DNA from 2 places in the Roseateles agri genome. Region 1 is predicted to be linked to the other one. Evidence: riboswitches for the same ligand, from Rfam matches in the RefSeq annotation. Region 1 holds a riboswitch; the other holds the start of a gene.

Evidence for each region. A riboswitch is a leader RNA that binds a small molecule or an ion and turns the genes downstream of it on or off. The one in region 1 is predicted to bind thiamine pyrophosphate.
Region 2: it holds a riboswitch for thiamine pyrophosphate, as region 1 does, so the genes downstream of both, thiM (hydroxyethylthiazole kinase) here and SNE35_RS00250 (TonB-dependent siderophore receptor) in region 1, are expected to answer to the same signal.

Annotation. Positions count from the first base shown of each region.
Region 1 covers NZ_JAXCLA010000001.1:58,307-61,704, reverse strand. Annotated here, with positions in the region: gene SNE35_RS00250 (TonB-dependent siderophore receptor) at 1-1,904, opposite strand, end outside; TPP riboswitch at 1,980-2,076, opposite strand; gene SNE35_RS00245 (NAD(P)/FAD-dependent oxidoreductase) at 2,179-3,291, opposite strand; gene fdxA (ferredoxin FdxA) at 3,347-3,398, opposite strand, start outside.
Region 2 covers NZ_JAXCLA010000010.1:141,387-144,784, reverse strand. Annotated here, with positions in the region: gene SNE35_RS27850 (tetratricopeptide repeat protein) at 1-1,009, shown strand, start outside; gene SNE35_RS27845 (PEP-CTERM sorting domain-containing protein) at 1,002-1,820, opposite strand; TPP riboswitch at 1,911-2,028, shown strand; gene thiM (hydroxyethylthiazole kinase) at 2,086-2,925, shown strand; gene thiE (thiamine phosphate synthase) at 2,918-3,398, shown strand, end outside.

The sequences.
Region 1 (3,398 bases):
TCGTAGACGAGGCCACCTTGCAGTTGCACGCCGGGGAGCAGGTCTTGTCGGGCCTGCAGCTTGAGCATCGTCTGCGGCACGTTGACGGGCTGCTGGCCGTTGAGTGTCGGGTCGACGGCGCCGTCTTCGTTGCGCGCGCGCAGGCGCATGACGCTGCCGAGCACGCCGCCGCCGCGCCACTTCAGGTCGGCGGAGGCCTCGATGCCGCGGTGGTGGGCGCGGCCATCGGCCACGGTGGTGCAGGAGCCTGCGTCGCCGGTGCCATCGCAGTTGTCGCGCCAGGCTGGCTGGCGGATGTCGAACACGGCCAGCGACCAGTCCACGGCACGCGTGCCTGCCTTCAGCCCGGCTTCGACCTGCCGGCTCTTCATCGCGGGCAGCGCCTGGCCCCGGTTGGAGTAGATCGGCCGGTTCGGCACAACGTTCGATTCGATGCCTTCGCCCCAGCTCGCATAGGCCATCAGCTCGTGCGAGATCGCGTAGCTGAGGCCCAGCCACGGCGTGGTGAAGGACTGCGGATAGCTGGTCCGCTCGGAGCCGTCGGTGAGGGCGCTCTCGCGGTGCAGCGACGTGTGGCGCAGGCCCAGCCAGGCCTGCCAGTCAGCGCCCAGCTGGATCGAGTCGCGCAGGTAGAGCTCGGTGCTGCGCTCGTCGCGGTTGGTGTTCCCGGCATAGGGCTCGATAGCATCGGGCAGCTGCACCTGGCCGCTCACGTTGCCGGTGCCGACCAGGGTGTAGACCTCGTCGCCGAAGCGGCTCTTGAAGCGGCTGAACAGCACGCCCGCCGTCAGCTCGTGCCGCATGCCTGCCGTGTTGAACTTGCCGCTCAGCGACAGGTCGAGCGCGCTGCTGTCGCGGCGCTCGCCGTCGCTGCGGAAGTCGTAGAGGTCGAAGTCGCCGTTGGGACAGTAGCGGTCGGCGTAGTAGGTGCCGTCGGCGGCTAAGCAGCCGAAGGGGAAGGCGAGGTGGTCGTCGGTGCGCAGGCGTTGCACGCCGGCATGCACCTGCGCGCGCCAGTCTTCGTTCAGCTGTTGGGTGATGCGCAGCGAGCCGGTGCGGCCGTCGAACACGGTGGGCTGCGTCCATGACTGGTTGTTCAGGTTCAGGCGCGGGTCGACGGACTTCGGGTCGGGCACGCGGTCGCCGAGCATGCTGAACGCGGCCTGGTCCGGCTGGCTCTGATGGCTCAGCTCGAACTCGGCCTCGACCAGGGTGCCAGGTCTTGCCTTCCATTCGATCGCGGCGGCGAGCATCTGGCGATGGCCCTCGGCATCGCGCAGCTGCGGATCGAGGTGCGCGGCGCTAGCGTTGACGCGCAGGCCCAGGTCGCTGCTCAGACGCTTGTTCCAGTCGATCGAGGCCTCGACGGTGCCGGGCTGGGTGTAGCCGAGGCTCAACACCGTGCTGTCCACCGCCTGCGGCCGCTTGACGACCAGATTCACCAGCCCGCCCGGCGCACTGGTGCCGGCCTGCATGCCGCTGGTGCCCTTGAGGATCTCGACCGAGGACTTGTTGTCCAGCGGCAGCGCGGTCTCGGCGTTGATCGGCAGGCCGTCGCGCCGGTAGTTGAAGCGGTTGTCGATCGTGAAGCCGCGGATGCTCAGGTAGCTGATGTAGCCCTCGGCGTTGTACGAATCGCCGACGCTGGCGTCGATGGACGCGAGGCCGGCGAGCGCATCGACGCCGAGGTCCTTCAGCCGGTCACTGGACAGCGCGGTGGCCTGCATCGGCAGCTTGGCCAGCGGCACGTCGCCGAAGCCGCCGAGCTGCACCGGCGTGGTGTCGGCCGAGCGGCCGGTGACGGTGATGGCCGGCAGGGCCTGCTGCTGCTCCTGTTGTGCCTGGGCGGCCATGGCGGCGAGCAGGGCGGCAGCGAGTGCGGTACGTGTGAATCGAGTTGCCATCGTGACGAAAAGCGATGGCAGGTCGGCAAGTCATGAGGCCGGAACCGTCAGCGAGAAAGAGGCTGGTGCGACGGCGGCTGATGCTGCTTGCTTCCCTGCGCGAGGATTACCTCAATCAGGTTCAAAGGGACTCTCTCAGTCGGCTTGCCAGCCAACACCCCTAGCGAATGCGCCGCATTGCTGCGGCACGAGGCGAATTCTATCGGCGACCCGAAAGAGAACAAGCCGCTCGATGAGCGGCTTGTCGGGTCAAAACGTCAGATCGACGGTGCCGTCAGTCGAACACAGGCGACTCCACGCCCAGCACCTTGTGCAGCTTCGGGCTCGTCGTCGTGTACTGCAGGTGCACGCGCTTCTCCGGGAAGATGTAGGGCGCGGCGCCGAAGGCGGCCAGCGCGCACTCGTGGAAGCCCGACAGGATCAGCTTCTTCTTGCCCGGGTAGGTGTTCACGTCGCCGACGGCGAAGATGCCCGGCACGTTGGTCTGGAACTTCTCGGTGTCCACGACGATCTGCTTGCGTTCCAGTGCCAGGCCCCATTCGGCGATCGGGCCGAGCTTGGGCGACAGGCCGAAGAAGGCCAGCACTGCATCGCAGGGCACCACGCGGGTCACGCCGTCGGCGCCGGCGACCTTGACGCCGGTCAGCACGCCGTCGTTCTCGACGATGTCGCTCACCTGGCCGACCAGGAACTGCATCTCGTGCTGCTCGCACAGCTCGTGCATCTTGGCGACCGAAGCCGGCGCGGCGCGGAAGCCATCGCGGCGATGCAGCAGGATCACGCTCTCGGCCTTGTGCGGGTTGCCGTCCTTGTTGCCTTCGCAGAAGTTCAGCGCCCAGTCCAGCGCCGAGTCACCACCGCCGACGACCAGCAGGTTCTTGCCGGCGAACTGCGCGGGGCTCTTGACGCGGTAGTGAATCGAGTCGCCTTCGTACTTCTCCACGCCTTCGACCTTCAGCGTGCGCGGCTGGAACGAGCCCACGCCGCCGGCGATGAAGATCGTCTTGGTCACGAAGGTCGTGCCCTTGCTGGTGGCGACGAAGAAGCGGCCGTCGTCCTGCTTCTGGACGGTGGTCACTTCCTGGCCCAGGTGGAAGGTCGCGCCGAAGGGCTCGATCTGCTTGAGCAAGTTGTCGGTCAGTTCCTGGCCGGTGCAGACGGGCACGGCCGGGATGTCGTAGATCGGCTTGTCCGGATACAGCTCGACGCACTGGCCGCCGGGGTGCGGCAGCGAATCGATGATGTGGGCCTTGATCTCGAGCAGGCCGAGTTCGAAGACCTGGAACAGGCCGACCGGGCCCGCGCCGACGATCACGGCATCGGTTTCGATCGGGCCCGCATGTTCACCGGCTGTTTTCAGGACTTCTGCGTTCACTTGAGGTTCCATCTGGGTTGAGCCCGGGGACTGAGCCGGGAGTCAAAAAGGATATGAAAAAAGAGGGTCAGCGGATCAGTTCGGGCAGCTTGCCCGTCTTGTCCTTCCACTCCTCGGCA
Region 2 (3,398 bases), on a different contig from region 1:
GCTTGCCTTCTACTGGTACGCCCAGGTGCTGGAGAAGCAGGGCAAGACCTCGGAAGCCCGCGACGCGCTGGCCAATGCCGAGCGCCTGGCGCCTAATGAGCGCTTTGCCGGCAACCGCGAGCAGCTGGCGCAGATGAAGGCGCGGCTGGGTGTGGGTGCCCCGACCATCACGGCGGCGGCCGAGACGCCGGCTGTTGTGGCGCCTTCAGTGGTTCCGGCGCCGGAGCCGCGGCGCGAGCCTGTACCTGAACCCGAGCACCGCAGCGGCGGCATGTTCTGGGTCTTCGTGGCGGCCGGCGTGCTGTTGGTCGTGCTGGTGATGGTGTCGCGCCGCTCGGGCAGCGCCGGGCTGAAGCAGGAGCGCGAGCGCTGGGCCAGCGAGCTGAACGACGCGAGCAAGGACCTGGCCGACGCCCAGCTCGTCAGCGATGCCAACCCCGCGCTCAGCGAAGCGCAGCGCCTGAGCAACTACGACCGCATCCGCCTGGTGAAGAGCGACCTGAGCGCGCATCAGTCCAGCCTGGCCTCGCGCAGCGACTTCGGCCCCACGCAGGCGCTGGTGCTGCGTGCCCGCGATCTGGCGGCCGAGCTGCGCGGCGAGGAACGCCCGAGCGAGCGCCTGCGCCGTGAGCAGCAGGAGCAACTGGACCGCGAGGCCCAGGTCGCCGCGGCGCGCGGGCAAGGGCAGGGCTATGGACCGGGTTACGGCCCCGGCTACGGCCAGCCCACGGCCGGCGGCAGCCTGCTGCGCGACGCCGCGATGATCGGCGGCGGCGCGGTGCTCGGCTCCATCCTGGCAGGTAGTGCCTCGGCCCATGAGCGCCGTGACGACCGCGGCAGTGCCTTCGGCGGCGGCTCGGGCTCGCTGCACGAGGTGGACGACGACCAGCGCTTCGGCCGCAACGACGGTGGCGGCATCGATGTCGGCGGCTCCGACGCCGGCTTCGACTTCGGCGGCAGCGACAGTGGCAGCGACGTCGGTGGCGGCGGCAGCGACGATTTCAGCTGAAGTCGCGGCCTGAAGCGCCGCCGCGGCGGCGCACTGCCAGCGCGACGCCGCCCAGCGCCAGCAGCGCCCACGGCGCCGGCTCCGGCACGGTGCTGATGGCCGCATAGCCCAGCAGGAAGCTGGCCCCGGCGGACGTCGTGTTGTCGCCGAGGAAGAGGAAGTTCGGCGTCCGGTAGGCGTTGGCGCCGGTGCCGGTGTAGCTCGAATAGTCGTGCAGCGCGCTGGACAGCACCGGCAGGCCGTTGACCAGCAGCTGGTAGCTGTCGCCTTGCACCTCCAGCTCCCAGCGATGGTTCGGCGCAAAAGCCGCGGCCACCAGCGCCGGGTCGCTGGTGCTCTCGCCGGCAACGAAGCTGTTGTCGACCAGGTTCTGCGCAAAGATACGGTCGCTCTGGAAGCCGATCTCCACGCCCTTGCGGTCGCTGCCGATCAGCGTCGCCGAGAAACCGGCGCGGTTGGCGTTGCCGCTGTGGTCCTCGCTGTACAGCACCATGTCGAAGCTGAGCGTGTAGCCGGCCGTGGCATCGAGCACCGGGAAGGCCGCGTTCACCGGCGGCAGCGCGCCGTTCAGCGCCAGCAGCGCCGGATAGTTGGACCAGCCCGCGATCGCCGCATTGCCGGCCGACGGCTTCACTTGCGCGCCGCTGCTGCCGTAGCTGGCGCTGGCGCCGATCAGCGATCCGTCGAGCCAGCCCGTTAGCGCCGGATTCGTCGGGCCGGTGGCGGGGTTGTAGAGCACCTGCGCCGTGGCCGCGGGCAGGCCGGCGAAGAAGCTCAGCGTGACGAGGGCGGTGCGCAGTGGCAGGTTCATCTCGAAGCTCTCCCGGACTGTGAAGAAGGCCGCGGCCATTCTTTCAAACAGACTCATAATCCGCCAGCCCCGCCCGCTACTGCGAGCGGGGCACACCGCTAGGGGTGTCGGCACGACGGGTCAACGAGGACCCGGCGGCGCCGACTGAGAAACACCCTTTGAACCTGACCTGGGTCGTGCCAGCGTAGGGAAGCGACGGCCCCTCATGGCCCAGCCCTCTCTCCGCCCGTGCCGCCCTTTGCTTTGTTGACGAAGGACGATCGCGATGGGCTCGACTTCCAATCTGATCAGCGCCGCGGACCTGTGGGCCGACCTGCAGGCCGTGCGCGCGCAGTCGCCGCTGGTGCACAGCATCACCAATTTCGTGGTGATGAACTACAACGCCAACGCGCTGCTGGCCGTCGGCGCCGCGCCGGTGATGGCGCATGCGCTGGAAGAGGTGCAGGAGATGGCCGGCATCGCGCAAGCGCTGGTGCTGAACATCGGCACCCTGGAGCCCGACTGGGTCCGCGCGATGCAACTGGCGTTGCAGACGGCGCGCGGGCGCGGCATCCCGGTCGTCATCGACCCGGTCGGTGCCGGTGCCACGCGCTACCGCAACGAAGCGCTCGCCGCGCTGATGCAGGCCGGCGCGCCGAGCATCGTGCGCGGCAACGGCTCCGAGATCATGAGCGTGGCGGGCCTCGCGGCGCGCACGCGCGGCGTGGACAGCTCCGCCGCTTCCGGCGAGGCACTGGACGCGGCGCGGGCGCTGGCCCGCGACATCGGCGGCACCGTCTGCGTCAGCGGCGCGGACGATCACGTCGTCGGCGCGCAGGGGCGACACGCGGTGCTGTCCAACGGTCACCCGTGGATGACTCGCATCACCGGCGTCGGCTGCTCGGCCAGCGCGCTGGTCGGCGCCTTCGCCGCGGTGCAGCCCGACCGCTGGCGCGCCACCTTGTCGGCGATGGCCGTGCTGGGTGTCGTCGGCGAGATGGCTGCCGAGCGCACGCAGGCGGCCGGTGCCGGCGTCGGCCGGATGCAGATCGAATTGCTGGACGGCCTGCACCTGCTGGACGAGGCCAGCTTCACCGCGCGGCTGAAGCTGAAGATCCATGGTTGAGCGAATTGATTTGCACAAGCACCTACGGCTGCACCTCGTGACCGACAGCGCGCTCTGCGGCGCGCGGGGCATCGAGGCTGTCGTCGAGGCCGCCGTGCGCGGCGGCGCCACCTGTGTGCAACTGCGCGAGAAGGCGCTGGACAGGCGGCCCTTCGTCGAGCGCGCTCGCGCACTGAAGGCACTGCTCGCGCCGCTGGGCGTGCCGCTGCTGATCAACGACCGCGTGGACGTGGCCCTGGCCTGCGGGGCCGACGGCGTGCACGTCGGCCAGCGCGACATGGCGCCCGAGGACGTGCGGCGCCTGATGCCGCCAGGCAGCATCGTCGGCCTGTCGATCGAGTCCGCCGCGCAGATGATCGCGGCCGAGCGCGCGCCGGTTGACTATTACGGACTGAGCCCCGTGTTCGACACCTCCACCAAGACCGACGCCGCGCCGCCGCTGGGCCTGGCCGGCGTGCGCCGGATCCGTGCGA